2 regions of the Sphingomonas sp. M6A6_1c genome follow, and region 2 is predicted to be linked to the other one. Evidence: riboswitches for the same ligand, from Rfam matches in the RefSeq annotation. Region 2 holds a riboswitch; the other holds the start of a gene.
The links. Region 2 has a riboswitch for cobalamin ahead of cobW (cobalamin biosynthesis protein CobW). Riboswitches for the same ligand answer to the same signal wherever they lie in the genome.
Positions count from the first base shown of each region.

Region 1: it holds a riboswitch for cobalamin, as region 2 does, so the genes downstream of both, ACLBWH_RS12805 (TonB-dependent receptor plug domain-containing protein) here and cobW (cobalamin biosynthesis protein CobW) in region 2, are expected to answer to the same signal.

Region 1 covers NZ_JBKEZO010000005.1:348,562-364,092, reverse strand. The annotation lists gene cobS (adenosylcobinamide-GDP ribazoletransferase) at 1-326, opposite strand, end outside; gene cobT (nicotinate-nucleotide--dimethylbenzimidazole phosphoribosyltransferase) at 326-1,342, opposite strand; gene ACLBWH_RS12840 (cobyric acid synthase) at 1,339-2,793, opposite strand; gene cbiB (adenosylcobinamide-phosphate synthase CbiB) at 2,781-3,692, opposite strand; gene ACLBWH_RS12830 (ABC transporter ATP-binding protein) at 3,689-4,459, opposite strand; gene ACLBWH_RS12825 (FecCD family ABC transporter permease) at 4,456-5,418, opposite strand; gene ACLBWH_RS12820 (ABC transporter substrate-binding protein) at 5,415-6,227, opposite strand; gene cobO (cob(I)yrinic acid a,c-diamide adenosyltransferase) at 6,224-6,826, opposite strand; gene ACLBWH_RS12810 (aminotransferase class I/II-fold pyridoxal phosphate-dependent enzyme) at 6,823-7,797, opposite strand; gene ACLBWH_RS12805 (TonB-dependent receptor plug domain-containing protein) at 7,797-9,716, opposite strand; cobalamin riboswitch at 9,852-10,055, opposite strand; gene cobU (bifunctional adenosylcobinamide kinase/adenosylcobinamide-phosphate guanylyltransferase) at 10,084-10,608, shown strand; gene ACLBWH_RS12795 (response regulator transcription factor) at 10,660-11,343, opposite strand; gene ACLBWH_RS12790 (DUF4118 domain-containing protein) at 11,343-14,003, opposite strand; gene kdpC (potassium-transporting ATPase subunit KdpC) at 14,000-14,566, opposite strand; gene kdpB (potassium-transporting ATPase subunit KdpB) at 14,616-15,531, opposite strand, start outside.
Region 2 covers NZ_JBKEZO010000005.1:170,298-185,828, reverse strand. The annotation lists gene ACLBWH_RS12005 (peptidylprolyl isomerase) at 299-1,018, shown strand; gene queA (tRNA preQ1(34) S-adenosylmethionine ribosyltransferase-isomerase QueA) at 1,015-2,049, shown strand; gene ACLBWH_RS11995 (EF-hand domain-containing protein) at 2,049-2,507, shown strand; gene ACLBWH_RS11990 (hypothetical protein) at 2,513-2,677, opposite strand; gene tgt (tRNA guanosine(34) transglycosylase Tgt) at 2,747-3,883, shown strand; gene ACLBWH_RS11980 (hypothetical protein) at 3,885-4,073, shown strand; gene ACLBWH_RS11975 (DUF5818 domain-containing protein) at 4,408-4,611, shown strand; gene ACLBWH_RS11970 (hypothetical protein) at 4,608-4,883, shown strand; gene ACLBWH_RS11965 (metallophosphoesterase) at 4,885-6,018, opposite strand; gene ACLBWH_RS11960 (hypothetical protein) at 6,072-6,287, opposite strand; gene ACLBWH_RS11955 (hypothetical protein) at 6,469-6,840, shown strand; cobalamin riboswitch at 7,079-7,309, shown strand; gene cobW (cobalamin biosynthesis protein CobW) at 7,490-8,551, shown strand; gene cobN (cobaltochelatase subunit CobN) at 8,561-11,815, shown strand; gene ACLBWH_RS11940 (cobalamin biosynthesis protein CobG) at 11,812-12,930, shown strand; gene ACLBWH_RS11935 (precorrin-8X methylmutase) at 12,920-13,549, shown strand; gene cobI (precorrin-2 C(20)-methyltransferase) at 13,546-14,271, shown strand; gene cobJ (precorrin-3B C(17)-methyltransferase) at 14,268-15,020, shown strand; gene ACLBWH_RS11920 (cobalt-precorrin-6A reductase) at 14,999-15,531, opposite strand, start outside.

The sequences.
Region 1 (15,531 bases), 180 kb from region 2:
CGGAGCGCCACCTCGCCGCGCGCGGTGCCGCCGAAGGCATCGCAGAAATCGGCGACCGCATCCTCGTGGAAGGCGCCGGTCAGCAGCGCCTCGACCGCCAGCGCGAACAGCGCCGCGATCACCGGCGGCCACCACGCCTGCGCCGCGACGAAGACTCCGGCGGTCACCGCCCCGATCAGCGCACCGACCAGCGGCAGCCACGCCATCGCCCGCGCGAAGCCGTCGCCCGCCGCCGCCGCGCTCAGCCGCGTGAGCGCCGGCACCGGCACGCGGGTGAGAAACTGCACCGCCAGCAACGGCGGCGCCCATAAAGGCGCGCGCGCCATCAATCCGCCCGCTCGGCGCCGATCGCGTCGAGCCGGGCGACGTCGCGGAGCAACGCCGCCGCCGCATCGAGCAGCGGCAGCGCGACGAGCGCGCCACTCCCCTCGCCCAGCCGCATCCCCCAATCGAGCAGCGGCTCCAGCCCGAGCTGCGCCAGCGCCGTGGCATGACCCGGCTCGGCCGAGCGATGACCGGCGATCATCGCGCGCATGCTGCCGGGGGCGAGCCGCTCGGCGACCAGCGCCGCCGCGGTGGCGACATAGCCGTCGAGCAGCAGCGTCGCGCCACGCGCGGCGCCGCGCGCGAAGAATCCCGCGATCGCGGCGATCTCATAGCCGGCGACCGCGGCGATCGTCCCCCGCGCATCGCCGGCCAGCCCCGGCGCGACCCGTGCGACCGCATCGGCGACGATCCGCGTCTTGGTGGCAACCATATCCGCGTCGGCACCGGCACCCCGCCCGACCGCATCCGCGGCGGGCAGGCCGGTCAGCAACGCGGTGAGCGCGGCGGCGGCGGTCGTGTTGCCGATCCCCATCTCGCCGGCGATCAGCAGCGCCGCGCCGTCGTCGATCGCGGCATCCGCCTCCAAAGCGCCGACCCGCCACGCCGCTTCGAACTGCCCGGTATCCATCGCGGCACCCCGTGCGAGACTGGCGGTGCCGTCCGCCACCCGCGCGTCGCGAAAGAAGACGGGCGGGGCCGCCGGCTTCGGCCCGGCCACGCCGACGTCGACCAGCCGCAGCGGACAGTCATGCGCCGCGGCGAGCGCGTTGCTGGTCGCGCGGCCGGCGAGGATCGTCGCCACCATCATGCCCGTCACCGCCGACGGCCACGCCGACACGCCATCGGCAACGCAGCCGTGATCGCCCGCAAACAGCACGATCCGCCGTGGCCGGGTGTGCGGATCGAGCCGGTCCTGCGTCCGCGCCAGCCGCACCGCGATATCCTCCAGCCGCCCCATGCTGCCGCGCGGCTTGGCGAGCGCATCGAGATGGGCGCGAACGTCGTCGTCGGTCATGCGGCGGTCCTTGCAAGCGCGATCAGCGCGTCGATGTCGAGCACCCGTTCCAGCGTCGCGGCGATCACGTCGAGCGCCGTATCGATTCCCTCGCGCCGATCGAACCCGTCCGACACGACACCGAGCGGCGCGAGCAGATGCGCGCGCGCGGCGGAATCGTCGAACAGGCCGTGGACGTAACAGCCGGCGATCCGGCCATCCTGCGCGCTTGCCCCGTCCGCGGCGCCATCGGCGAAGCGGAGCAGCGGCGGCGTGCCCGCGTCGGTCGACGTGACGCCGGCATGGATCTCATAGCCGGTGAAGCCGATGCCGGCACCGATCTCGCCGGTGATCGCCCGCGTCCTCTTGTCCGCGGCGATCACCGTATCGACCGGCAGCAGCCCCAAGCCCGCGACCGTCTCCGCCGGCCCCTCGACCCCCAGCGGATCGGCGATCGTCCGCCCCAGCATCTGATAGCCGCCGCAAATCCCCAGCACCCGCCCGCCGCGGCGGACGTGCGCGGCAAGGTCGACGTCCCAGCCCTGCGCGCGGAAGAAGGCGAGGTCGGCGATCGTCGCCTTGCTCCCCGGCAGCACGACCAGCGCGGCATCGCCCGGCAAGGGCCGGCCCGGCGGGATCATCGCCAGCCGCACGCCGGACTCGTGCGCCAGTGCATCGAAATCGTCGAAATTGGCAATCCGCGACAGCATCGGCACCGCGATCGTCACCCCCGCGCCGCCGCTCTCCCGCCCGAGCGCCACCGCATCCTCGGCGGGCAGCCGCGCCGCCTCCGCCAGCCACGGCACGACGCCGATGCTGCGCCAGCCGGTGCGATCGGCGATCGCGGTCACGCCGTCCTCGAACAAGGCGGGGTCGCCGCGGAATTTGTTGACGATGAAGCCGTGGATCATCGCCGCATCCTCCGGATCGATCACCGCCTTGGTCCCGACCAGGGCGGCGATCACCCCGCCGCGGTCGATATCGCCGACCAGCACCACCGGCACCCCGGCGGCACGCGCGAAGCCCATGTTGGCGATGTCGTTGCGGCGCAGGTTGATCTCCGCGGGCGACCCCGCCCCCTCGACCACGACGATATCCGCCGCCGCCGCCAACCGCCGATAGGCATCGAGCACCTCGCCGAGCAGATCGGGCTTGCGCCGCCAATAGTCCCCCGCCGCCAGCGTCCCGCGCGACCGGCCCGCGACGACGAGCTGCGAGGTGCGGTCGCTCTGCGGCTTGAGCAGCACCGGGTTCATGTCGACGCTCGGCGCGACGCGCGCGGCGATCGCCTGCAACGCCTGCGCGCGGCCGATCTCGCCGCCGTCGGCGGTGACCGCGGCGTTGTTCGACATATTCTGCGGCTTGAACGGGCGGACGACAAGGCCACGGTTGGCGAGCGCGCGGCACAGGCCGGCGACGAGCACCGACTTGCCGACGTCGGAACCGGTCCCCTGCATCATCACCGCGCCCATGCCAGCGCTCCGACCATGATCCACAGCAGCAGGCAGGCGATCCGGTAGCGGCGCAGCGCCCGCGCCAGATCGGCGGCATCCGGCGCCGGCCCCGCGCCCAGCACCGCCCGCTGCGCCGGCTCGCCGTCATACGACACCGCGCCGCCCAGCCGCCGCCCCAGCGCCCCCGCCATCGCCGCCTCGGGCCAGCCGCCGTTGGGCGAGGCGTGGCGGCGTGCGTCGCGCAGCATCGTGCGCCAGCCGCCCCACCCCGCCAGACAGATCAGCCCGCCCGACAGCCGCGCCGGCAGCCAGTTGACCAGATCGTCCGCGCGCGCCGACGCCCAACCGAACCGAATGAGCCGCGGCGTGCGATGCCCGACCATCGAATCAGCGGTGTTGATCGCCTTGGCCGCGAACAACCCCGGCAGACCGGCAACGAGGAACCAGAAAGCGGGCGCGACGACGCCGTCGCAGAAGCTCTCGGCAAGGCTTTCGATCGCCGCGACGGCGACGCCGCCCTCGTCGAGCCGGTCGGTATCGCGTCCGACGATCATCGCCACCGCCTGCCGCGCCGCCGGCAGGTCGCCATGCGCCAGCGGCGTCAGCACCGCCGCGACATGATCGTACAGGCTGCGCTGCGCCAGCCCGGTCGCCCCGATCGCCACCACCGTAACCAGCCCCCAGCGGTCCCCCGCCAGCCGCTCTATGCCGACGCCGGTCAGCACCGACAGTCCGACCAATATCGCCAGCAGCGCCACCCCGCCCAGTCGCTGCCGCAGCGCATCGCCACGGTTCCAACCCCGCTCGACCGCATCGATCAGCGCGCCCACCGCCACCACCGGATGCCGCCAGCGCCGAGGATAGCCGAACGCCGCCTCCGCGATCAGCATGAGGAGCAGCGGCAGCGCATGGCTCACCGCGCGATCGGCAGGATGAAGCGCTGGCCGGCCGGGGTGACGCCGATCTCGACCTCTACCCCATAGGCCTGCGCGATCAGCGGCGCGGTCAGCACCGTATCCGCCGGCCCCGCCGCGACGACGCGCCCGCCGCGCAGCAGCACCGCATCGTCGGCGATCCGCGCCGCGAGATGCAGGTCGTGCAGCACCAGCACCACGCCGCTTCCCGCTCGGGCGACACCGCTCAGCCGCGCGAGCACGTCGAGCTGGTGCGCCGGATCGAGGCTGGCGAGCGGCTCGTCGGCGAGCAGCCAGTCGGGCTCGCCCGCCAGCACCCGCGCGAGCAAGGCCCGGCCGCGCTCGCCGCCCGACAACCGCTCGACGCCGCGCGTCGCGAAGCCGGTCATGTCGGTCGCCGCCAGCGCGCGCGCCACCGCGGCGCGGTCGTCGTCGGTCTCGCCCCAGCGGCCGCGATGCGGCAGCCGCCCGAGCCCGACGAGCGTCGCGACATCGATATCCCAATGCACGTCCGCCGCCTGCGGCAGCAACCCGATGGCGCGCGCCCGCGCCCGCCGGTCGAGCGCCTGCACGTCGACCCCGTCGAGCGTCGCCGCGCCCCGGTCGGGCCGGCGCAGCGCGGCGAGACAGCCAAGCAACGTGCTCTTGCCCGCACCGTTCGCGCCGAGCAGCGCGGTCACCCGCCCACGCCGGAACGCGAAGCTGACGTCGTCGAGCACCCGGTTGCCGCCGAGCGTCAGGCCGATCCCCTCGGCCGCCAGACCGGTCATGCGAGCCTCCGGCGCATCGCGACGAGCAGATAGAGGAAGAACGGCCCGCCCAGCATCGACATCGCGATGCCGAGCCGCAGCTCGCTCACCGTCGGCGCGATCCGCACCAGCGCATCGGCCAGCGTCAGCAGCAGCGCACCGCCCAGCGCCGAGGGCAGCAGGATCGCCGACGGTCGATGCCCGGCGAACGGCCGCACCATATGGGGCACGATCAGCCCGACGAAGCCGATCTGCCCCGCCGTCGCCACCGACGCCCCGACGGTCAGCGCCACCCCGGCGATCACCAGCCATTGCAGCCGCGCCGGATCGACCCCCATCGACCGTGCCGCCTGTTCGCCGAGCGTCAGCGCGTCGAGCGAGCGGCCGGTGGCGAACAGCAATGCCGCACCGACCGCGACCAGCGGCGCGGCGACCTTGACGTCGTCCCAGCTCCGGTCGGTCAGCGCGCCGAGCAGCCACGTCACGATCTGCGACGAGACGAACGGCGTCGGCGCGAGGCTGATCGCAAGGCTGGTCAGCGACCCGAAGATGCTGGTGAGGATCATCCCCGCCAGCGTGAACAGGATCAGGCTACCCGAGCGGCCCGCGATCAGCGCGAGCAACGCCATCGTCACCCCCGCGCCGACCAGCGCGAAGCCCGGCAACAGCCATATCTGCGCGGCATAGCCGAAATAGAGCGCCAGCACCGCGCCGAACGCCGCGCCTGTCGACACGCCGAACAGCCCCGGATCGGCGAGGGGATTGCGCAGATAGCCCTGCATCACCGCCCCCGACAGGCCGAGCGCCGCGCCGACGACCAGCGCCAGCACGGTGCGCGGCAGGCGCAGCTCGACGATGATGATCGAACGCGGATCGGTGGCGGTCCACGCGTCCCACGGCACCCACACCTTGCCCGCCGCGACCGACAGCGCCGCGACGGCGAGCAGCGCGACCACCAGTCCGATATTGAGCCGCGTCATGCCCCGAATCCCCCGCGCACCTGTCGCAGCCGCGCCATCGCCGCGATGATCGTCGGCCCGCCGCAATTCATCAGCCGCGTCGGATAGGGGGCGACGGTGATCCGCCCCGCCAGCCGCCGCACCGCCGGATGCGACGTCATCCGATCCTCGCCGACGTCCGCCGCGGCGGTCGACAGCAAGACGCGCGGTGGCCGCGCGACGAGATATTCGAGCGGCAGCACGTCCCATTTCTTCAAGCCATAGACCGCGCTCATGTCGCGAAACCCGGCGCGGCGCAGCAGTTCGGCAGGCAGCGTGCCGCTACCCGGCACCAGCCCGCCCGACTGCCAGATCAGCGCCGGCACCGGCGTCACCGCCGCCGGCCGCGCCGCCGCCGCGATCCGCGCCGCCAGCGCCACGCCGCGCTGCGGATGGCCGACGACGCGGGCGATGTCGCGCACCTGCTCCTCGCTCTCCACGACCGTATCCGGCACCGGATATTGGACGATGCGAATCTTCATCCGGGTCAGCGCCGCGATCGTCGCGGGCGCGACATGCGGGCCGGTCAGCACCATGTCGGGCGCCAGCGCCACCACCTCCTCCGCGGTGCCCGAGGTCGCGGTGAAGCGCCTCGCCTGCGTCAGGGGAATCGAGGTCGCGCGCGGGTCCTGCGAATAATGGCTGATCCCGGCGATCTGCGCGGGGTCGGCGACGTGCATCAGCACCGCGTCGATACACGGATTGATCGACACGATCCGCGGGGGCCGCGGCGGCGGGGCCGCCGACAGCAGCGGCAGCGCGGCGAGCGCAACGGCGAGCGGCCGGATCAATATTCGACGCCCTTCTGCGCCTTGAACCCGGCATTGTAGGGATGTTTCACCTCGCCGAACTCGGTGACCAGATCGGCGATCTCCAGCAGCTCGGGCCGGGCATGGCGGCCGGTGATGCAGATATGCTTGGTCAGCGGCCGGTCCTTGAGGAACGCCACGATATCGTCGATCGCCAGCGTCCCGTCGCGCAGCACGATGTTGAGCTCGTCGAGGATGACGAAATCGATTCCCGGATCGAGGATCATCGCCTTCGACCGCTCCCATGCCGCCTGCGCCGCGGCGATGTCGCGCGCGCGGTCCTGCGTATCCCAGGTGAAGCCCTCGCCCATTACCTCGAACGTCGCGAGATCGGGATGCGCCTCGAAGAAGTTGCGCTCGCCCGTTTCCCATTTGCCTTTGACGTACTGGAGGATCGCGACCTTCAGGCCCCAGCCGATGCTGCGGATCGCCATCCCGAAGGCGGAGGACGACTTGCCCTTGCCGTTGCCGGTGTGGACGATCAGCAGGCCGCGTTCGAGCGTACGGCGCGCCTGCATCTTCTCGCGCGCCGCGGCGACCTTCGCCATGCGGGCGTTGTGACAGGCATAGTCGTCGGTCATGAGCGATACTCCTCGAGGGCCGCGGCGAGGCGGGTGAGCGCCGCCGCGCCGCGCGGCAGGCCGATGCGCAGCCGGTCGGCCCGGTCGGCAAAGGGACGGGTCAGGATAGCATGATGCGCGAGCGTCTCGAACAGCCGCGCGGCATCGTCGCAGGCGATCAGCCGGAACAACGGCGCGCTGCCGGCCAGCGCCAGCCCGGCCTCGTGCAGCACCGTATCGAGCAGCACCCCCGTCTCGACGATGCGGCTCGCCTGCGCCCGCCGCCATGCGGCATCGCGATAGGCGGCGGTGCCGATCGCGACCGCCGGCGACGACACCGGCCAGTCGCCGAGCATCGCGCGCAGCCCGCCGGCGATCCCCGCCCCCGTCACCACAAAGCCGAGCCGCAATCCCGGCAGACCATAGAATTTGCCGAACGATCGCAACACGATCAGCCGGTCAGACGCCTGCGGGCACAGGCCGGGCGCAGGGTCGGCATAGGCTTCGTCGAGCACCAGCGGCATCGTCGTCGCCAGCAGGCCGGCCGGATCGGCGATGCGCCCGTCGGGATTGGCCGGGCTCGCCAGCACGAACAGGTCGTGGTCGCCCGGCCCCTCCGCCACCAGTTCCGCCTCCGGCCACGCCGCGCGATGCCCGGCATAGCCGGGATGCCGCACCGCCGGCGCGCGGGCGCTGATCAGCGGCGCGAGCAGCCGCATCGCCAGATCGGTCCCCGGCACCGCGACGACCTGCGCCGCGTCGGCGACGCCGAACGCCCGCGCCGCCGCCGCTTCCAGCGCCGCGATTTCCGTCGGTTCGGGCAGGCGATCGAGCCCCACGAGCGTCTCGACCGGCCAGCTCCACGGCGCAATCCCGGTCGACAGGTCGATCCAGTCCGCGCGGCCGAACGCCGCGCGCGCCTCCGCCACCCGCCCGCCATGAGCGCAGAAGGTGGCCCAGGGATGCGGGGCGGTCGGGCGCGGGACGATCATCAATAGGTCAGGCGAACGCCGCCGAAGGCCCCGCGCCCCGGCTGGCCATATTGCAGGATCGTCTGATAGCGCGCGTCGAACGCATTCTCGATCCGACCATAGACCTCGACATGGTCGACGATCGGGAAGGACGCGCGCACGTCGGTGACGACATAGCCGTCGAGCCGCTGCGTGTTGGACGCATTGTTGAAACTGTCCCCCACCGCGGTGACGGTCGCGCCGGTGGTCAGCCCGAACGGCCAGCGATAATCGGCGTTGACCGACACGCTGTTGTCCGGCCGCCGCGCCAGGTCGCGGCCGGCATTGGCGGTGCCGGTCGAACGGTTCTTGGCATCCAGATAGGTGTAGGCGGCGCTGACCGTCAGCGCCTCGACCGGGCGCAGCGTCAGCGCGAATTCGACGCCCTGCGCCCGCGCCCGCGCGACATTGTCATAGGTGCCGAACGGCCGGTCGGCGCAAATCCCCACCGACGTGTCGCAGGACACGAAATTGATGAGGTCGAACGAGGTGCGGCGGAAATAGGTCGCGCTCGCCTCGACCGCGCCGTCGAGCGCCTTCTGCGTCACGCCCGCGTCCCAGCCGCGCGAGCGTTCGGGGCGCAGCGCGCCATTCCCATATTCGCTCTGCAACTGGTACAAGGACGGCGCCTTGAACCCTTCCGAATAGCTCGCGCGGATCGCGGTCGCGCCGTCGTTGGGCGTATAGACGCCGCTGCCCGACCAGGTCGTCGCGCCGCCGAAGCGATTGTGATCGTCGTGGCGCACGCCGCCGGTCGCGGTCAGCCCGGCGATCGGCGTCACCGCGAGCTGGCCATAGACGCTGAAGATCCGCGCCCGTCCCTGCGTCACCGGCCCGCCGTAGCTCGCCGTGGTGAAGCGCGACACCTCACGCTCCGCGCCGAAGGTGGCGAACACCGCGGAACTCAGATCGGCGACGCCCTGATATTCGATCCGGTCGTTGCGCCCTTTGCCAGCGAAGGTCTCGGTCGGCGTGCCGTCGGGATCGTAATTGTGCCGGTTGGTATCGGTGTGCGCATAGCCGAAGCGGTTGCGCAATTTGCCGCCAAACAGCGCCGCGTTGAGGCCGGCATAGCCGGTCCACTGCTCGGACTCGCCGTATTCGCGGGTGTCCTGCAGAGGGAAGCCGCCGTCGATATCGGTGCGGCCGTTGGAATAGAAACCGCGCAGGTCGACCGACACGGTCGACGCCAGCGCGATGCCGAGGCTGCCGTTGGCAGCATAGTTGCGATAGCCGTCGCGCTCCGTGCCGGGCGCATAGGCCGAGATGCCCTCGGTGGTGTAATAGCCGCCGCCCAGGCTCGCCGACACCGGCCCCATCTTGCCCGAGACGTTGGCGAAGCCCTGCCCGGTCTCGTGCCAGCCGCCCTCGACGCGCGCGTTGACCGCGACCTGTTCGGTCGGCTGGCGGGTGATGAGGTTGACGACGCCGCCGATCGCCTGACTGCCCCACAGCACCGATTGCGCGCCGCGCAGCACCTCGATCCGCGCGATATTGCCGATCAGCAGCCCGCCGAAGTCGAAGCCGCCGCCCGGCGACGAGGGATCGTTGAGCTTGATCCCGTCGATCAGCGCGACGGTCTGGTCGCTCTCCGCGCCGCGGATGTTGACCGAGGTCGCGGTGCCGACGCCGCCGTTGCGCGTCACGCTGACGCCGGGCGTCTGGCGCAGCAGGTCGGCGACGACGACCGCCTGCCGCTGGGTGATCGTCGCGGTGTCGAGGACGGTCACCGCCTGGCCGACGGTGGACGCGGGCCGCGCCTCGCGATTGGCGGTGACGAGGATGTCGCTGCCGGCGTCGGCGACCTGCTCCAGGCCACTGGTCGATTGCGCATTCTGTCCGAAGGCAGGTGTCGCGACCGCGATGCACGGCAGCAGGATGAGACAGGCGTATTTCGTCACGATGGTTTTCCCCTCGTTGCAACAACGGGAGCACGCACCGCGGATTCGCCGGAACCTTTGGTCCGCCGCGCAACGCCCCCAACATCGTCGTCTCGCGAGGAAACCCTCGATCGCGCCGGCACACCCCGTCCGCACGAAGGACAACCGCGACGGGCAGGTCTCCTGGCTCGCGGGTCGTCGCCCTGCCCGGCCTTCCCGGATCGGGATGATCCAGTGGCACACGGAGGAGCAGGGCTCGCCGGTCACAGTTGCGGGGGCAGCCCCGGCTGGCGAGCCTCAGGCTCGCTTCCGGGTTCCCTTTTCATCCCATCTCTGGGAACCTGTCGCATCGGCGCCCCTATAACCCCGCGGAGACGAAGGCAAGATGATCGCAGCCAAGACGCTGTTCCTGGGCGGTGCCCGCTCGGGCAAGAGCCGGCTGGCGCAGGCCGCCGCCGAGCGCTGCGCCGGCCCGCTCCATTATCTCGCCACGGCCGAGGCATGGGACGGCGAGATGACCGACCGCATCGCCCGCCACCGCGCCGACCGCGACGCGCGCTGGACGACCGTCGAATGCCCGCTCGCGCTGCCCGAGGCGATCGGCGGGATCGGGACGGGCGCGATCCTGATCGACTGTCTGACGCTCTGGCTGACCAACGTGATGCTCGGCGACCACGATGTCGCGGCGCGATCGGACGCCCTGCTCGCCGCGCTCGCCGCGACCCCGCTGCCGCTGTTCGTCGTCAGCAACGAGGTCGGCCTCGGCATCGTCCCCGACCATCCGCTCGGCCGCGCCTTCCGCGACGCCGCGGGCCGGCTCAACCAGCAGGTCGCGGCGGCGATGCGCGAGGTCTATTTCGTCGCCGCCGGCATGGTGCTGCCGTTGCAGCCGTTTCCGGGACGGGAGTCCTGACGGCCGCCCCCAATTCCTCCCCGGCACGGGGAGGAATGTACCGAAACGCCCTCACCCCACCAGCAGCCGATATCCCACGCCCAATTCGTTGGCGATCACGCTTCCCGTCGCGCTCGGCTCCTCCAGCTTCAGGCGCAGGTTGCGCACGACGATGCGCAGATATTCGACCCGCGGATCGTCGTCGCCGCCCCAGGCCGCCGCCAGGATGCGCTGGTGCGTCACCACCCGCCCGGGATGGCGGGCGAGCACCGCGAGCACGTCATGCTCCTTGCGCGTCAGATGGAACGCCTCGCCGCCCCGCCGGACGATCCGCTGGTCGAGGTCGATCTCCAGCCCGTCGCGGCGGATGACGCTCGCCGCCGCCGCATCGATGCCGCGGTGGCGCAGCGCCGCGCGCAACCGCGCGAGCAATTCCTCGCCGTCGAAGGGCTTGGTGACGTAATCCTCGGCGCCGAGATCGAGCGCCGCGACCTTCTGGTCGGTCGCGTCGCGCGCCGAGACGACGAGGATCACCGCATCGCCCGCCCGGCGGATCAGCGGCACCAGTTCGAGCCCGTCGCGATCGGGCAGGCCGAGGTCGAGCAGTACCGCGTCGGGCGTCTCGGCGGCGACCGCCGCGAGCGCCTCGCGGCCGTTGATCGCCTCGACCACCGCATAGCCGGCGCGTTCCAGCGTGTTGCGCAACAGCCGGCGGATCGGCTGTTCGTCGTCCACCACCAATATCTTGGCCGCCATCAGTCGCGCTCCTCCGCCATGTCGCGCACGATCAACGCCGCCGGAAAGGACAGGCCGAAGCGCGCGCCCGCCCGATCCTGCCGGTTCGCCGCCTCGACGCCGATGCCCATCGCCGCGGCGAACGCCTTGACGATCGCCAGCCCCAGCCCGGTGCCGCCGATCGCGCGATCCGAACCGGCGAAGCGGCGGAAGGTGTCGAACACCTCCGCCTCGCGCCCCGGCGGCAGGCCCGGCCCCTCGTCCTCGACCGACAGCAGGATGACGCCGTAGCGATGGCGCGCCTCGACGCGGATCGGCGTGCCGGGATCGGCATAGCGGCCGGCATTGTCGAGCAGGTTGAGCAGGCAATGGTGGAGCAATTGCTGGTCGGCGCGGACCAGCGGCAGGTCGGGCGGCACGTCAAGCTGCACCGCATGCCCCTCAAGCGCGCGGCGGGCGTCATGCGCCGCGCCGGCGACCGCATCGGCGAGGTCGACCGCCTCCATGCGCAGCGTCAGCGCCCCCGCCTCGACCCGCGCCATGTCGAGCAGGTTGGCGACGAAGCGATGCAGCCGCGCCGCCTCGCCCTCGATCGTCGCGATCAATTCCGGCGTGGCGCCATGATGCAGCTCGGCGGCCGCGGCGATCACCGCGGTTAGCGGCGTGCGCAGATCGTGGCTGACCGACGACAGCAGCGCGGTGCGCAGCCGCTCGCGCTCGCGCATCGCGCCGAGGTCGCGCGTCTCGATCTCCAGCCGCAGCCGTTCGAGCGCCAGCGTCGCCTGTTCGACGAGGTTCATGAACAGCGGGATCTGGTCGGGGCGCAGCGGATCGCCGCCCGCCTCGTTGGCGAGACCGAGCACGCCGAGCGTCCGCTCGCCGGTCACCAGCGGCTGGAAGAACCATTGCGACGCGGCGAGCGTCGCCGAGCCGCGCCCCGCCGGCGCGCCGCCGTCATGGGCCCATTGCGCCGCCGCCATCTCCATTGTCTCGAGCCGATAGTCGCTGCCGTTCGCCGCCTGCACCGCCAGCCCCGCCCCCTCGGCGACCAGCATCACCGTGCGCAGCCCGAACAATTGCCCGACCTCCTCGCAGATCGCCTGCGCCACCGCGACGGGATCGTTCAGCCGGGTGAGCTGGCGCAGGAAGCCGGCGAGCGCCGCATTGGTCCGCGCGCTCGCCGCGGCGATGTCCGCCTGCGCCCGCACCCGCGCCGTCAGGTGGCTGGTCGCGATCGCGATGCCGAGCAGCACCAGCACCGACACGACGTTTTCGGGATTGCTGATCGTCAGCGTGCCGGTCGGCGGCAGGAAGAAGAAATTATAGGCGATGCTCGACGCGAGCCCGGCGAACAGCCCGGTCCACAGGCCGAACAGGCTCGCCGCCATCATCACCGGCAGCAGGTAGAGCAAGGCGACGTTGCCGAGGTCGAGGATATGGAACAGCGCGCTGGCGATCCCGGTCACCGCCGCGACCATCGCCCCTGTCCAGGCATAGCCGCTGCGGCTGCCCCAGCGGTCGGGCGGCGCCCGGCGCGGACCGCGCGCCGTGGCGGCCATCGGCAGCACGTGGATCGCGATATCGGGCGCCTCGCGCACCAGCCGGTCGACGATCGAGCCGTGGCGCAGCTCGAACCAGCGCGATCGCGACGATTTGCCGACGATGAGCTGCGTCGCGCGCGCCTCGCCGACATAGGCCTTGAGCCCGGCGAGTACGGTCTGCGCCGGCACCGCCGCCGCCGCCCCGCCGAGCTGCGTCGCCAGGTTCATCGCCCTGGCGACCTGACGGTGCTCCGCCGCGCCGAACCCCTGCGTGCGCGGCGTCTCGATGAACACCGCGGTCCACGGCGCATGCAGCGCATCGGCGAGCCGCTTGGCGGCGCGGACCAGCGATTCCACCCCCGCCGCCTCGCTGACCGCGACGACGACGCGCTCGCCGCCCGCCCAGGTGCCGCCGACGCCGAGCGCGCGGACATGGTCGAGCATCTGTGCATCGACCGCCTGTGCGGCGCGGCGCAGCGCCAGCTCGCGCAACGCCGACAGATTGGTCTTGGAGAAGAAATGCGCGAGCGCCCGCGTCGCCTCCTGCGGCAGATAGACCTTGCCCGCCTTCAGCCGCTCGATCAGCTCGTCGGGCGGGATATCGACGACCTCGATCTCCGCCAGTTCGAGGATGCGGTCGGGCACCGTCTCGCGCACCCGGACGCGGGTGAAGCCGGCGACGACGTCGTTAAGGCTCTCGACGTGCTGGATATTGACCGTGGAATAGACGTCGATCCCCGCCGCGAGCAGCTCCTCGACGTCCTGATAGCGCTTGGCGTGGCGGCTGCCCGGCGCGTTGCTGTGCGCGAGTTCGTCGACCAGCACCAGCCGCGGCGCCCGCGCCAGGATCGCGTCGAGGTCCATCTCGGCGAGGCCATGGCCCTCGTGTACCACCGTCCGCCGCGGCACGATCGTATAGCCGCGGGTCAGCGCCTCGGTCTCGCTGCGCCCGTGCGTCTCGACCACGCCGATGACGACGTCGACGCCCTCGCGCGCCTGCGCCGCGCCCTCGGACAGCATCTCGTAGGTCTTGCCGACGCCGGGCGCGGCGCCGAGGAAGATCTTCAGCCGCCCGCGCCCCTCCTGCGCGGCATGGCGCAGCAGGGCGTCGGGATCGGGGCGGGCGGCGGCGTCGTTCACCGGCCCGCGTCGAGCGCCCGGTTGAGCGCGAGCACGTTGACGTGCGGATCGCCGAACGGCGAATCCTCCACCTCCCGCTGGACGAGTGCGCGCACCGTCCCGACCGGCAGGCCGCGAACCCGCGCGACCCGCGCCGCCTGCACCAGCGCCGCGGCGGGCGACAGATCGGCGTCGAGCCCCGAACCGCTCGCGGTGACCAGATCGGCGGGCAGCGGCCCGGTCGCGCCCTCGCCGCGGCGCTTCGCCACGTCGGGCGTGACGCGCGCGACCAGCGCCTTGCTGGCGGGGCCGAGGTTGGAGCCGGAAGACGCCAGTCCGTCATAGCCCTTCCCGGCGGCCGAGGGCCGCGTCTGGAAATAGCGGTCGCTGACGAACGCCTGCCCGACCACGGTCGAGCCGATCACCCTGCCACCCGCGGTGACGAGGCTGCCATTAGCCTGAACGGGGAAAAGCGTCTGTCCGATACCGGTCATCGCAAGGGGATAGCCGATCCCGAGCAAGGCTGCGAACAGGATCGTCAGCACGAGCGCGGGACGTAGCGCGGAAGTGAAATCGGAAGTCATCGTCGGTCCTTTCGCCCCTCCCGCCCGCGGGAGGGGCAGATGTTGCGTGTTACGCCAGTCCCAGGCCGCCCACGGCGAGGTCGATCAGCTTGATCCCCGCGAAGGGGGCGAGCAGCCCGCCCAGCCCGTAGACCGCGAGGTTGCGCGCGAGCAGCGGCCCCGCCGCCATCGGCTTGTACGCCACGCCCTTCAGCGCCAGCGGCACGAGTAGCGGGATGATCAGCGCGTTGAAGATGATCGCGCTGAGGATTGCCGATTGCGGCGTCGCCAACCCCATCACGTTGAGCACGCCGAGCCCGGGATAGAGCGCGACGAACATCGCCGGGATGATCGCGAAATATTTGGCGACGTCGTTGGCGACCGAGAAAGTGGTCAGCGCGCCGCGCGTCATCAGCAATTGCTTGCCGAGCCCGACCACCTCGATCAGCTTGGTCGGATCGCTGTCGAGATCGACCATATTGCCCGCCTCGCGCGCCGCCTGCGTGCCGGTGTTCATCGCGACGCCGACATCGGCCTGCGCCAGGGCGGGCGCGTCGTTGGTGCCGTCGCCGCACATCGCGACCAATTTGCCGCCCTGCTGCTCCTTGCGGATCAGCGCCAATTTGTCCTCGGGCGTGGCCTGGGCGAGGAAGTCGTCCACCCCCGCCTCGGCGGCGATTGCCGCGGCGGTCAGCGGATTGTCGCCGGTGATCATCACCGTGCGGATGCCCATCGTGCGCAGCTCGCCGAAGCGTTCGCGGATGCCCGCCTTGACCACGTCCTTGAGGAAGATCGCGCCGAGCAGCCGCCCGTCCATCGCCACCGCGAGCGGGGTGCCGCCGGCGCGTGCGATCTCGTCAGTGGCGCGGCGCAGCTCGGTCGCCGCCGCGGTCTCGCCCGCGCCCGCATTGGCGCGCAGGATCGAATCGACCGCGCCCTTCTGGATCAGGGTCGCGCCGATCTGCACGCCCGAGATACGCGTCTGC
Region 2 (15,531 bases):
GGGCCATCGGACAGGGGGGCATGACGAGGCTCGATCGATCTCCCCAACGACTCGTCACTCCGGACCCGTTCCGGGGTCCACCGGGCCGCCGTTGCGCGCCTGCCCCTCAAGCCTCTCTCCTCGCCGCAGAGTAGGCCCCGGAACGGGTCCGGGGTGACGACGTGAGTGCGATAGCGGATCGACCAGCGGGGCAGCGACGCGCGACGCAGACAAGCATCAGGAACGTCTGACCACGTTCAGTTTGGTGCAATCCGCATTTTGTTCTAAGCCGCCGGCACCACCCAAGGTTGGATATTCCATGCGCCCGTTCGCCCGTCTGTTTGCGTTTCTTCTCTGCCTGTTCGCCTTGCCCTTCGCCGCGGCTGCCGCCGCCGCGCAGGCGGTGCCCGGGGTCGCCGAGCGGGCGACCCCGCCCGCGACCACCGACAAGGAGAATCTCTGGCTGATCGATCTGTCGGACGGCGGCCGGGTAACGATCTGGCTGCGCCCCGATGTCGCGCCGAAGATGGTCGAGCGGGTCAAGACGCTGACCCGGCAGGGCTTCTACAACGGTCTGCTGTTCCATCGCGTGATCGACGGCTTCATGGCGCAGGGCGGCGATCCCAAGGGCGACGGCACCGGCGGATCGACGCTGCCCAACGTCGCCGCGGAGTTCAACTATCTGCCGCACGTCCGCGGCGCGGTGTCGGCGGCGCGCGCCGACGCCGAGAACAGCGCCAACAGCCAGTTCTTCATCGTCTTCCAGCCGCGGCTCAGCCTCGACAAAAAATATACGGTGTTCGGGCGGGTGATCGACGGGATGCAATATGTCGACGCGATCGAGCGCGGCGAGCCGCCCGCCAATCCGACCCGCATCGTCCGCGCCTATATCGCCGCCGACAATCCCCCGCCCTACACGGCCGCTGCCGCACCGACGCCGGTGACGCTCGGCGCGCCGGTGACGCTGCCCGGCGCAGGCCCGGCCGGCACCGCCGCGCCCAAGCGTGCGCCCGCCGGGGCCGCGCCTGCGCGCAAGTGAGGGTCGACCTTTTCGACTTCGACCTGCCGGCCGAACGGATCGCGTTGCGCCCGGCGGTGCCGCGCGACGCGGCGCGGCTGCTCGTCCTCGACGGCGAGGCGACGCGTGACCTGACCGTCGGCGCCCTGCCCGGCCAGCTTCGCGCCGGCGACTGCCTCGTGTTCAACGACACGCGCGTCATCCCGGCACAGCTCGAGGGGCGGCGGGGCGATGCGGCGATCGGTGCGACGCTGCACAAGCGCGAGGGACCGCGCCGCTGGCGTGCCTTCATCCGCAATGCCAAGCGGCTGCGCGACGGCGACACGATCGACTTCGGCGCGGGGGTCGGCGCGCGCGCCTCCGATCGCGGCGAGGACGGCAGCTTCGCGCTCGACTTCGCCGGCGACGAGCCGGTCGAACTGCTGCTCGAGCGTGCCGGCCGCATGCCGCTGCCGCCCTATATCGCCGCCAAGCGCCCGACCGACGCGCAGGATGCGACCGATTACCAGACGATGTTCGCCGCCGAGCCCGGTGCGGTCGCCGCGCCCACCGCGGCGCTGCACTTCACCCCGGCGCTGGTCGACGCGCTGGCGGCGGCGGGGATCGCGCACGAGACGCTGACGCTGCACGTCGGCGCCGGCACCTTCCTGCCGGTCAAGGCGGAGGACACCGCCGATCATCGCATGCACGCCGAATGGGGCCGGATCGACGCCGCGACCGCCGACCGGCTCAACACGGTGCGCGCGAACGGCGGCCGGGTGATCGCGGTCGGCACCACTTCGCTGCGCCTGATCGAGAGCGCCGCGCGCGCCGACGGCGTCATCGCGCCGTTCGAAGGCGACACCGCGATCTTCATCACCCCCGGTTATGCCTTCCGCGGCATCGACGGGCTGGTGACCAACTTCCATCTGCCCAAATCGACCCTGTTCATGCTGGTATCGGCACTGATGGGGCGGGAGCGGATGCAGGCGGCTTACGCGCATGCGATCGCCGCGGGGTATCGCTTCTACAGTTATGGCGATGCGTCGCTGTTGCTGCCGGCGCGCGGGTGATGCTGCTCGCGCTCCTGCTCCAGGCCGCCGTTCCGGCCTTGCCGGTGCCCGCGGTGCCCGGCCAGCCGCCGGCGACCTTCGTCGTCGAGCCGGTCGGCATGACGATCGCCGGTTTCGATAGCGATGGCGATGGCCGTACCTCCCGCGTCGAACTCGATGCGGGCGTGCGGCGCAGCTTCGCCGCGATCGACAGCGGCAAGGCGGGGACGATCGGCTATATCGCCTTCGCCGATTGGGCGGAGCGCTGGCTGGGCGACCGCAACGCGCTGCCGAGCCCGTTCGAGGTCGACAGCGACGGCGACAATCGCATCACGCTCGCCGAGTTGCAGGCGACGTTCGCGCGCATTTTCGCGCGACTCGACGTCGACAAGGACGGCGTCGTCACCCGCAAGGAGCTGCTGACGATCCGCGCCATGGCCGGCCGGACGATGGGACCGCCCGGCAAGCGCAAGCGCTAGGCGGCTCAGCCGCCGCCGATCCCCTCGATCACCACCCCCGACCCCGCGCAGGTCGGACAGGCGTCGTCGCCGATCCGTCCGCTGCCGTTGCAGCGCGGACAGACGTTCTCGCCCGTGCCGGGGGTGCCGGCGGGGGCCTGATCGCCGGGCGCCATAGGTTCGTCGGCCATGATCCATCTCCTTGTTGTCGCGCCCCAACGCTCGACACCGCCGGCCGGCTTCGCCAAAGCGGAGCGATCATGTCCTCGCGTTTCGCCTTCACCATCGCCGCCACCGACGGCCGCGCCCGCACCGGCTCCATCCAGATGCATCGCGGCACGATCCGCACCCCCGCCTTCATGCCGGTCGGCACCGCCGCGACGGTCAAGGCGATGAAGCCCGCCGACGTCGCGGCGAGCGGCGCCGACATCATCCTCGGCAACACCTATCACCTGATGCTGCGCCCCGGCGCGGAGCGGGTGGCGCGGCTCGGCGGCTTGCACGGCTTCATGGGCTGGGAACGGCCGATCCTCACCGATTCGGGCGGCTATCAGGTGATGAGCCTCGCCGACCTCACCAAACGCTCCGAGGAGGGCGTGTCGTTCAAGTCGCATCTCGACGGCACCCGCCATCTGCTCAGCCCGGAACGGTCGATCGAGATCCAGCGCCTGCTCGGCTCCAACATCGTCATGGCGTTCGACGAGCTGGTCCCGACCACCGCGACGCGCGAGGTGCAGGCGGCGGCGATGGAGCGGTCGATGCGCTGGGCGAAGCGCAGCCGCGCCGCGTTCGACGCGGGCGGCGAGCATGGCGCGAGCAATGCGATCTTCGGCATCCAGCAGGGCGCGCTGGACGAAGGGCTGCGCAAGGCGTCGGCGGATGCGCTGATCGACATCGGCTTCGACGGCTATGCGGTCGGCGGCCTCGCGGTCGGCGAGGGGCAGGAGGCGATGTTCGGCTGCCTCGACTTCGCGCCCGCGCAACTGCCCGCGGACCAGCCGCGCTATCTGATGGGGGTCGGCAAGCCCGACGATATCGTCGGCGCGGTCGAGCGCGGCATCGACATGTTCGACTGCGTCATGCCGACGCGGTCGGGGCGGACGGGGCAGGCGTTCACCCGCGGCGGGCCGATCAATCTGCGCAATGCGAAATTCGCCGAGGACCAGGGGCCGCTCGACGCCGAATGCGCCTGCCCCGCCTGCACGACGTGGAGCCGTGCGTATATCCATCATCTCGTCCGGTCCGGCGAGATTCTCGGCGCAATGCTGATGACTGAGCATAATATCTGGTTCTACGAACGCTTGATGGCGGACCTGCGGCAGGCCATTGCAGCCAGGGAACTGACCCCGTTCGCGAACGCGTTCCGCGCGCGCTATAAGCGGGGCAAGGGAGAGTAATATGTCGGATCAGCCCAATGAGATTCTCGCCGCGGCCGCCGCGGCCAAGGCGCAGCAGGACGCCGCCGCGAAGACTCGCGATCCGTCGACCAAGAGCCATTGGCCGATGCGGATCATCGGCGTCGGCATCGGCTCCGCCGCGGTCGCGGCGGCGGTGCTGTTCGCCAATTCGGGCAAGAAGCAGGACTGACCGGCCCGAAACGCGTTTCCCATCGCGATTGCAAACTTTGCATGTTGAGCGCTACCATTTGCACTTGCGGGAACAGGTGCTGCGCTGCACAAAGAGCGTGCCTTTCAGGCATCCTCTCCTAAAAACTTTTACGGCCGGTCGTCTCGATCGGCCTTTCTTTTTGCCCTGACATCCGGCACGTCGTGGCCACCGTGTTCGGGCGGATAGACAAGAAACGGCAGGAGAGGAGCCGCCGGCAAGACCGGCAACGGCCCGACCGGATGGGCGGGGGATGCGAGCCCGCGGCTCTCCCCCGCCGCCTCTTCCGGCATCACCAGCACGAGGCACCGCCAAGATGATCGCGATCGGAACCAGGGTCGATGAAACCGGCACGTTGATCCGCGACGGCGGCGCCTTCTATCTGCGCCGCGATTCGGGCGGCCGGTTCGAGCTGGAGCTGCACCGCACGCCGGTCGATCTGGTCGAGAAGCGCGTGCGGCTGGTCGGCACGTTGGTCGGGCCGGATCTCGTCAACGCCGATGGCGTGGCGCCGGCGTGAAGACCCCGCCCCCGTCCGACGACTATGCCCGCGGCCGGCGCGACGGATTGCGGCTGGCGCTGGCGATCCTCGCCGTCGAGGAAGCGAAATGGGCGGCGTTGCTGGGCGAGAGCCCGTCGTGGCGGACCAATGCGACGCGCGAGGTGCGCTACAAGACGCTGCAGGTCGCGCAGACCCGCGTGCAGACCGCGCTCAACCGCCTCACGCCGAAGGGCGAGGCGGCGGCGATCGACACGGAACTCGCCGCCGCGCTCGACAAGCTCGGCCTGTAGCTCAGCCCGCCGCGGGCGCGGTGCGGAGCGTGATCCGGGTGATCTCCGGCGGCCGGCCGAGGCGCAAGGCGAAGCCCGGCCACAGGCCGGTGCCGTTGCTGACGTAGAGCGTCATGCCGTCCACCGCATACCGGCCCGACACGAAGCCACCGTTCGCGGGCCTGAACAACCGGTCGAGCCCGACGATCATCCCGCCATGCGTATGGCCGGACAGTTGCAGCGCGACGCCGCGCGCCGCCGCCAGGCGCGCGTTGCGCGGCTGATGGTCGAGCAGGATGACCGGCGCGGCCGGCGGCCGGTGCGCCAAGGCGGCGTCGAGATCGGGGCCGGCCTCGCCATGCGACGGCGCGGAGGCGTCGGTCACCCCGGCGAGCACGAGCCCGTCGCCACCGCGGGTCAGCACGCGATGCGCATTGGGCAGCATGCGAAAGCCGAGCCCGGACAGGTGCCGCATCCAGCCGGCATAATCGAAGAAATATTCGTGGTTGCCGGGAATCGCATAGACGCCGTCGGGCGCGCGCAACCCGGCGAGCGGGGCGACGTCGGCGCGGCGCATGTCCACCGATCCGTCGATGAAGTCGCCGGTGACGACGATCAGGTCGGCGCCCGCTTCATTGGTCCGGTCGACGACCGCCCGCGTCCAGCGCTGCGGGAACAGCCGGCTGATATGCAGGTCGGTGAGCTGCACCAGCCGATAGCCGTCGAACGACGGTGGCAGGTCGCTTACCGCGACGGTGACGTCGCGGACCGGCGGCACCCGGATCGCGCCGGCAACGCCGATCGCGGCGAGCAGCGCCGCGACGCCGGCGATACCGTAGCGCGCCGCGTCGGGTGCCCCCGCCACCTCGCGCCGGACCAGCATCGTGGCGAGCGTGCCGAGATCGAGCACGATCTGGAGCAGCGCGAGCAGCACGAGCGCGCCGAAGGCCCAGTTGAACAGGATGACGATGCCGCGGGGGAATTCGGGGGCGAACACCGATCCCGACGAAAGGCGGCTCCAGAAATGATATTGCGAGGCGGCGAGCAACGTCACCGCGACGCCCCCCTTCGCCCAGAACGGCAGGGACAGCGGCAACAGCCAACGGACGATGACGTACAGGGACGGCGTCGCAAAGATCAGGTGGAAGATCGTCATTCTCCTTGGCGCGCCACGCGGCCGCGTCGCCGTCCCGTCACGCCGCCCGTCGATCAGCTCGGGTGCGCGGCGCTCTCGACGGCGGCCTCGCTCGTGTCGGTCGGCGTCACCGCGACCGAACCGACGTCTGCCTCCGCCTGTTCGGCGAGTTTCATCTGCTCATAGGCGATTTCGAGATCCGCGACACCCGAACCGGTCGGCTGGATCGGCAGATCGCCGAAGCCTTCGGCGGGGCTAGCGTGGTCGGCGGGGTTGGTGGTCTCGGTCATCATTCTCTCCTTGTCAGCGGCGTCAACGCATCGTCGCGGGGACCGGACGCATGACGCCTTCCGTCAGGACAAAAATCACCTCGATCAGGAACTTAGATCAGGATGACGCATTAGGGGCCGGTTCGGGAGAAAGCATCGCCACCTCTGGCCTGCCGGCGTCCGGGCACTGCCGGGAGGCGTCATGACCCATGTGCTGATCATCGAGGATTCCTATCTGTTCGGGCAGTTCGTCTCCGACGCCGCGCTGCTCGCCGGGGCCGACAGCACCGAGATCGCCGAGACGCAGGCGGCGGCGGAAGCGGCGGCGCAGCGCTGCACGCCGGGGATGATCATCGCCGACGTCAAGCTCGCGCACGGCTCGGGGGTGAGTGCGGTCGAGCGGATCGCCGGGGGCCGCCACATCCCGATCCTCTACGTCACCGGCTATCCCGAACGCTGCGGCGAATGTCCGCCGGGATCGACGGTGATCGAAAAGCCGGTGTCGCACGACACGCTGCAACGTTCGATCAGCCGCCTGATCGACGATCAGGCCGCGCTTCTCGCCGCGCACTGACGCGGTCGAGGTGGAGCCGCCACCACGGATGCGGCGACGGCTCCGACAGTCCTGGAGAACTGCACACGAAGGATCGGGAGAACCCTTCCTGCTGCGCACGGGCTCTAATGGTTAACGGCCGCAAGTCGACCGGAAACGGGCTATGTACGATACCGTACAGAGTGCCGGTCGCCCGCGCTCGCCTGCGCGATTGGCAAAGCCGGCGGTAGCGGCTAAGTCGATCGGCGGTGCCGGTTCCCGGTGCCATGATCGCGTCGGTGCCCTTCGCAAGGGGGCGTAAATGGGAATGCGGTGCGGGGCTTCGGCTCCAATGCCGCGGCTGTCCCTGCAACTGTAAGCGGCGAGTGACGGACACATGCCTTCCCCTGTCGGGAAGGCGGCCACTGGCAAGGGTTCGCCCGATCCGGGAAGGCCGTGCCCCGAACCATGACCCGCGAGCCAGGAAACCTGCCGGCGATAAGGTCGCTCTTGCTTTGGTCCAGGGGATGGCCGGGGCACGGTGTTCCGTCTGAGCGACGAAGACCCATGCGGTTGGCCCGCATCGGTGCGTGGCGCGGGCGACATGCGAAGCGCCCGTCCGTCGCTCGCGCATCGGCGATATGTGGCCCCACCGTGCTTTCGTCGTCGCGGCGCTCGCGAAGGAACATCCGTGGCCGATCCCCTGCCCCATGCCGCCTCCCGGCTTACCAAGGTGCCCGTCACCATCGTCACCGGCTTCCTCGGCGCCGGCAAGACGACGCTGATCAGCCATCTGATCCGCAACGCCAATGGCCGCCGGCTCGCGGTGGTGGTCAACGAATTCGGCACTTTGGGCGTCGACGGCGACATCCTGAAGGGCTGCGCGATTCCCGACTGCCCGGCGGAGAATGTCGTCGAACTCGCCAACGGCTGCATCTGCTGCACCGTCGCCGACGATTTCATCCCGACGGTGGAGACGCTGCTCGCACTCGATCCGCGCCCCGACCATATCCTGATCGAAACCTCCGGCCTCGCGCTGCCCAAGCCGCTGCTGAAGGCGTTCGACTGGCCGGCGATCCGCTCGCGCATCACCGTCGACGGCGTCATCGCGCTGGCGGATGCCGAGGCGGTCGCCGCCGGCCGCTTCGCCACCGATGTCGCCGCGCTCGACGCGCAGCGCGCCGCCGATCCGGGGATCGACCACGAGACGCCCCTGGCCGAGGTGTTCGAGGACCAGCTCGCCTGTGCCGACATGGTGCTGCTGACCAAGGCCGATCTCGCCGGGCCGGAGGGCGTCGCCGCCGCCCGCGCGGTGATCGCCGCCGAGGCGCCGCGGCCGGTGCCGGTGGTCGAGCTGGTCGACGGCGTGATCGATCCCGCGGTGATCCTCGGCCTCGACGCCGCCGCCGAGGACGACATCGCCGCCCGCCCGTCGCATCACGATGGCGAGGACGAACATGAGCACGACGATTTCGACAGCCTCGTCCACGAGACCGGCGAGATCGACGACCCAGCGGTGCTCGTCGCAGCGATCGAGCGGCTCGCGCGCGAGTCCGACGTTCTGCGCGTCAAGGGCTATGCGGCGGTGCGCGGCAAGCCGATGCGGCTGCTCGTCCAGGCGGTCGGCGCGCGGGTGCGGACGCAATACGACCGGCCGTGGCGGCCGGACGAGGCGCGCGCCACCCGGCTGGTCGTCATCGCCGAGCACGACCGCATCGATCCCGCGACGATCGGACCCGTGCTGAACGGCTGAGCACCCACGATGCATATCGTCTTCCGCGAGAGCCACGGGCTGGAGGAGACCGCCACGCCGCGCGATCTCGGCCAGCGGCCGGCGGATCTCGTCGTCCTGTCCTTCTCCGACAGCGACCTCGGCGCGTTCGCCGCCGGCTGGCATGCCGCGCGCGGCGGCGGCGTGCCGCTGCCGTCGCTGCGGCTCGCCAACCTCGCCGATCTCGCGCATCCCTTGTCGGTCGATACCTATGTCGAGCGCACGCTGGCGGGCGCGAAGGGGATATTGATCCGGCTGATCGGCGGCCGCTCCTATTGGTCCTACGGCCTGCAACAGGTCGAGGCGCTGGCGCGGACGCAGGGCATCGCGCTGGCGGTGCTCGCCGCCGACGGGCGCGAGGACGCCGCGCTGGCCGCCGCCTCGACCGTGCCGGGCTCGACGCTCGGCCGACTCGCCGCCTTGTGCGACACCGGCGGCGCGGTCGCGGCACAGGCGGCCCTCGCGCAGCTCGCGCTCGCCGCAGGGCTGGCGGCGGGACCGGTGCGCGGGGTGCGCGCGGTTCCGCCGGTCGGCGGCTGGACCCCGGCGGACGGCGTCACCTGCCCCGCGGCGCTCGCGATGCGGCCGGCGGCGCGGCCGCGGGTGCTGCTCACCTTCTACCGCTCCTATCTGCTCGCCGCCGATCTCGATCCGGTCGCGGCGCTCGCCGGGGCGCTGACGGCGCGCGGCTTCGACGTCGTCCCGCTGTTCGCGCCGTCGCTCAAGGATGCGCACGCGCGCGGCTGGATCGCGCGCTGGGTCAGGGCGCTGGCCCCCGTCGCGATCCTCAACGCCACCGCCTTCTCGGCGCGCGACGATGCCGAATCGCCGCTCGACGGCGCCGACGTGCCGGTCTTCCAGGTCGCGCTCGCCACCTCGACGCAGGCCGCCTGGGCGGAGAGCGCGCGCGGCCTGTCGCCCGCCGATCTCGCGATGCACGTCGTCCTGCCCGAGGTCGACGGCCGCATCTTCGCCGGGATCGCCAGTTGCAAGCAGGATGCGGTGCGCGATCCCGATCTCGATTACGCCCGCCGCGCGCATCGCGCCGACCCCGCCCGCATCGCGGCGATCGCCGATCGCGTCGCCGCCTGGGTCTCGCTCGGCCGGACCGCACCGGCGGCGCGGCGGCTGGCGCTGATCCTCTCCACCTATCCCGGCAAGAGCCACCAGGTGGCGCATGCGGTCGGGCTCGACGCGCTCGCCTCGGCGGAGGCGATGCTCGCCGACCTCGCCACGGCCGGGCACGCGGTCGCGGCCGGCGCGCCGCTGGCCGAGGCGTTGACCGCGGAGCGGCTATGCTGGCCGGTCGCCGCCTATCGCGCCGCGCTCGCCGCATTGCCGCCGAGCCTGCGCAACGACCTCGCCGCCGCCTGGGGCGAGCCCGAGCATGATCCCGCGGTCGCCGATGGCGCCTTCCGCTTCGCCGCGACGCTGCGCGGCGCGACGCTGGTCGCGCTCCAGCCCGAACGCGGCACGCCCGCGACCCGCGCCGACGACTATCACGACCTGTCGCGCGTCCCCCGCCACGGCTATGTCGCTTTCTATCTCTGGCTGCGCGCCCGTGGCTGCGATGCGGCGATCCAGGTCGGCGCGCACGGCACGCTCGAATGGCTGCCGGGCAAGGCGGTGGCGCTGTCCGACGCCTGCTGGCCGGAGGCGCTGACCGGGCCGTTGCCGATCCTCTATCCCTTCATCGTCAACGATCCCGGCGAGGCGGCGCAGGCCAAGCGGCGCACCGCCGCGGTGACGCTCGGCCATCTGCCGCCGCCGATGATCGCGGCGGAGGGCGGCGCGGGGCTGGGCCGGCTGGAAACGCTGCTCGACGAATTCTCCAACGCCGACGGGCTCGACCCGGCGCGGCGCGACCGGTTGCAGCGCGACATCGCCGACGAGGCGCAGGCGATCGGCCTTGCCGCCGAACTCGATCTCGCCGGTGCGACCACCGCCGCCGAGGCGATCACCCGCATCGACGCCTTCGTCTGCGACGTGAAGGACAGCCGCTTCGGCGACGGCCTGCACGTCTTCGGCCGCGGCGCGTGCGGCGCGGCGGAGCGCGACGGGCTGCTCGCCGCGCTCGCCGGCCGCCGCGTCGCCGCCGGCCCGGCGGGATCGCCGCACCGCGGCCGTACCGACGTGCTGCCGACCGGGCGCAATCTGTTCGCGGTCGATCCGCGTGCGGTGCCGTCGCGCTCGGCGCATCTGCAGGGCCAGCGGCTCGCCGACGAACTGATCCGCCGCCACCTGCAGGATCACGGCGACTATCCGCGCGGATTGGTGGTCGACCTGTGGGGATCGGCGACGATGCGCACCGCCGGTGAGGAATTCGCAATGGCGCTGCACCTGCTCGGCGCCGCGCCGGTCTGGGACCTGGGCTCGGACCGAGTCACCGGGGTCGACATCCTGCCGCTGGCGATGCTCGACCAACCACGGATCGACGTGACGCTGCGCATTTCCGGCCTGTTCCGCGACACGTTCGCGCCGCTGTGCACGCTGTTCGGGCAGGCGGTGCGGGCGCTGGCGGCGCGCGACGAGCCCGCCGACTGGAACCCCTTCGTCGGCCGTGCCGCCGCGCCGCGCGTCTATGGCCCCGCGCCGGGCCGCTACGGGCTCGGCATCGGCGACGCCGCGGACACCTATACCGACGCGGCGCGTGCCGTGGCGGGCGAGGCGTGGCTGGCGGCATCGTCCTTCGCCTTCGACGGGGCCGAAGACCATGCCGATGCCGCCGGCCTGCGCGCGCGCGTCGCCGCCGCGGACGCCTTCGTCCATCTGCAGGACCTGCCCGAAAGCGACCTGCTGCTTGCCGCCGATTATGCCGCGCACGAAGGCGGGTTCGCCGCCGCGCAGGCGGTCGCGGGCGGCCGCGCGGCGCTGTACCATCTCGACGCGCGCGATCCCGCGCGGCTGCGCGCGCGCACCCTGCGCGAGGAGATCGCGCGCGTCGTCCGCGGCCGGGCGACGCAGCCGGCGTGGATCGACGGCATGATGCGCCACGGCTTCCGCGGCGCTGCCGAGATCGCCGCGACGCTCGACCATCTCGGCGCCTTCGCGCATCTCGCGCGCGTCGTGACGCCCGAGCTGATCGACCTCTATTACGATGCGACGCTCGGCCGCGACGAGGTGCGCGCCTTCCTCGCCGCCGCCAATCCCGCCGCGCTCGCCGCGATGGAAGCGCGCTTCGCCGCGCTGCACCGCTCCGGCCTGTGGCCGACGCGGCGCAACGCGATCCTCGCGGTGCTGGCATGAGCGTCGTGCGCGGCTGGTGCCCGACCGCGTGGCAGCCGATGGCGGCGGGCGACGGGCTGATCCTGCGCGTCCGCCCGCGGCTCGCCCGGCTGACGCCGGCGCAGGCGCGGACGATCGCGTCGGTGGCACGCACGCACGGCAACGGCCTGATCGACCTGACCAACCGCGCCGCGCTCCAGCTGCGCGGGATGCGCGAGGCGGACTGGCCGGTCGCGCTCGCCGCGCTGGTCGCCGCCGGACTGGTCGATCCCGACCCGGTGCGCGAGGCGCGCGCGCTGCTGATCGCGCCCGACTGGCGGGAGGGCGACGACACGCATCGCATCGCCTGCGCGCTGCTCGATCGCCTCGACGCGCTGCCGCCGCTGCCCGGCAAGATCGGCATCGCGATCGATGCGGGGCGCGCGCCGGTGCTGACCGGCAGCCCCGCCGACTTCCGGATCGAACGTGGCGCGACCGGGCTGATCCTGCGCGCCGATGGCCGCGCCGACGGGTACGCGCTGGCGCGGGGCGAGGAAGCGACCGCGCTGATCGCGCTGGCGGAATGGTTCGTCGCGAGCGGCGGCGTCGAAGCGGGTCGGATGGCGCGCCATGTCGCACCATTGCCGGCAAGCCCTGCGGGGGTCGCCGCGCCCGGGGAACGCGAGACGCGCCCGCCACGCCCCGCCTGCGGCACCGCGATCGGCCTGCCCTTCGGCCGGATCGACGCGGCGACGCTCGCCGATCTCGCCGGCCGGCCGGGCGTCACCGGCATCCGCGTGACGCCGTGGCGGACAGTGCTGGTCGAGGGGCTCGATCCCGCCGGCCCCGGCCTTCCCGCCTTCGCGGCCGCGGACCTCGCCGTCGACGCCTGCGTCGGCGCCCCCGCCTGCCCGCAGGCGACCGTCGCGACGCGCGCGCTCGCGCTGCGCCTCGCGCCGCACGTCGCCGGGCGGCTGCACGTCTCGGGATGCGCCAAGGGCTGCGCCCGCGCCGCGCCCGCCGACGTCGTCGCGACCGGCCGCGACGGCCGTTTCGATCTCGCCTTTGACGCGCGTGCCGGCGATCCCGCCACCATCGCCGGCCTGTCGCCCGACGCCCTCATCGCCCTGCTCGAAAGCTCCTCCCGTGTCGCATAGCTACGAAACCGACGGCGCCGCAATCTATCGCCGCTCGTTCGCCATCATCCGTGCCGAGGCCGATCTCGCCCGCTTCCCGGCCGAGGAGGAGCCGGTCGCGGTGCGCATGATCCACGCCGCGGGCCTGGTCGAGCTCGCCGCCGCGATCCGCTTCTCGCCCGGCTTCGCGACGCAGGCGCGCGCCGCGCTCGCCGGCGGCGCACCGATCCTGTGCGACGCGCGCATGGTCAGCGAGGGCATCACCCGCGCCCGCCTGCCCGCCGACAATCCGGTGATCTGCACGCTGCACGATCCGCAGGTGCCGGCGCTCGCCGCGGCGATGGCCAACACCCGCTCCGCCGCCGCGCTGGAATTGTGGCGGCCGCATCTCGCCGGTGCGGTGGTGGCGATCGGCAATGCGCCGACCGCCTTGTTCCACCTGCTCGACATGCTCGCCGACCCCGCCTGCCCGCGCCCGGCGGCGATCGTCGGCTGCCCGGTCGGCTTCGTCGGCGCGTGCGAATCGAAGGACGCGCTCTGGGCCGAGCAGCCGGCGCCGTGCGCGATCGTCGCCGGGCGGCTCGGCGGCAGCGCGATCACCGTCGCCGCGGTCAACGCGCTGGCGAGCCACGCCGAATGACGATCGGCACCGTCCATGGCGTCGGCCTCGGCCCTGGCGCCGCCGACCTGATGAGCGTGCGCGCCGACCGGCTGGTGCGCGGCGCGCGCCACCTCGCCTATTTCCGCAAACAGGGCCGCGCGGGCCGCGCCCGCCGGTTGGTCGACGGCCTGCTACGTACCGACGTCGTCGAATATGCGATGGACTATCCGGTGACCACCGAGATCGCCGTCGCCGACCCCGCGTATAACGACTGCCTCGCCGCCTTCTACGCCGACTGCACCGCGCATCTCGCCACGCTGGCGGAGGCGGGCGAGGACGTGGTGGTCTTGTGCGAGGGCGATCCGTTCTTCTACGGATCGTTCATGCATCTGCATGCGCGGCTCGCCGGCCGCGTGCCGGTGCGGATCGTGCCGGGGATCACCGGCATGTCGGGCGCGTGGACCGCGACCGACCGGCCGATCACCTGGGGCGACGACGTGCTGACCATCGCCACCGCGACCTTGCCCGAGGCGGAGCTGACCCGCCGCATCCACGATACCGACGCTCTGGTGGTGATGAAGATCGGCCGCCACCTCGCCAAGCTGCGCCGTGCGGTCGCCGCCGCCGGGCGCACCGATGCGGCCTGGCTGGTCGAATATGCCGCGATGCCCGAGGAGCGCGTCACCCCGCTCGCCGCGGCGGGGGAGACCGCGCCCTATTTCGCGATCCTGCTGATCCACGGCCAGGGGCGGCGGCCATGAGCGGCAACGGCTGGCTGGCGATCGCGGGACTGGGACCGGGCGATGCGGCGCTGATCACGCCCGAGGTGACCGACGCGCTGACCCGCGCGACCGACGTGATCGGCTATATTCCTTATGTCGCGCGCGTCGCGCCGCGGCCGGGCCTGCGGCTGCACGCCAGCGACAATCGCGTCGAGATCGACCGCGCCGGCCACGCGTTGCGGCTCGCGGCGGAGGGTGCGCGCGTCGTCGTGGTGTCGTCGGGCGATCCCGGCGTGTTCGCGATGGCGGCCGCGGTGTTCGAGGCGCTGGAGGCGGGGCCGCCCGACTGGCGCGACCTCGACATCCGCGTGCTGCCCGGCATCACGGCGATGCTCGCCGCCAGCGCCCGCGCCGGCGCGCCGCTCGGCCATGATTTCTGCGCGATCAACCTGTCCGACAATCTGAAGCCCTGGCCGCTGATCGCGCGCCGCATCGCGCTCGCCGCCGAGGCGGATTTCGCCATCGCCTTCTACAATCCGCGCTCGCGCGCGCGGCCCGATACGCTCGATGCCGCCTTCGCGATCCTGCGCGCGGCATGCGGCGACGATCGGCCGGTGCTCTTCGCCCGCGCCGTCACCACCGCGGAGGAAGCGCTGCGCATCGTGCCGCTGCCCGCGGCGCGGGGTGCGATGGCCGACATGCGCACGATGGTGATCGTCGGATCGAGCCGCACCCGGCTGATCGCGCGCGACGGCGCGCCGATCCTCTATACGCCGCGCTCGGCATGACCCAGCCACGTCAACACCGCGGCGACGTCGTGCACCTCGGCGCGCGCGGGCAGCATCGGCCGGTCGATCAGCAGCACCGGCAAGGCGAGATCGCGCGCCGCCGCCAGCTTCGCCGCCGCGCCGGCGCCGCCGGCATTCTTCGCGACGACCAGGTCGATCCCGTGCCGCGCGATCAGCGCGCGGTCGCCGGCAGGGGTGAACGGACCGCGATCGACGACCAGATCGTGCTGCGGCAACGCCGGAGGACGATCCGGCCGGTCGACGAAGCGGAGCAGATAATGATGCTGCGGCTGCGCGGCGAAGGCATCGACGTGCATCCGGCCGAGCGCGAGCATCACCCGCCGCGCCGGCCCGTCGAGCGCCGCCACCGCACCGGCGATGTCGGGTACGTGCGTCCAGCGGTCACCGGCCTGCGCCACCCAGGCCGGGCGGGTCAGCGCGAGCAGCGGCACGCCCGCGGCGGCGGCGGCGGCGACGGCATGGCCGCTCATCTGCGCGGCGAAGGGGTGGG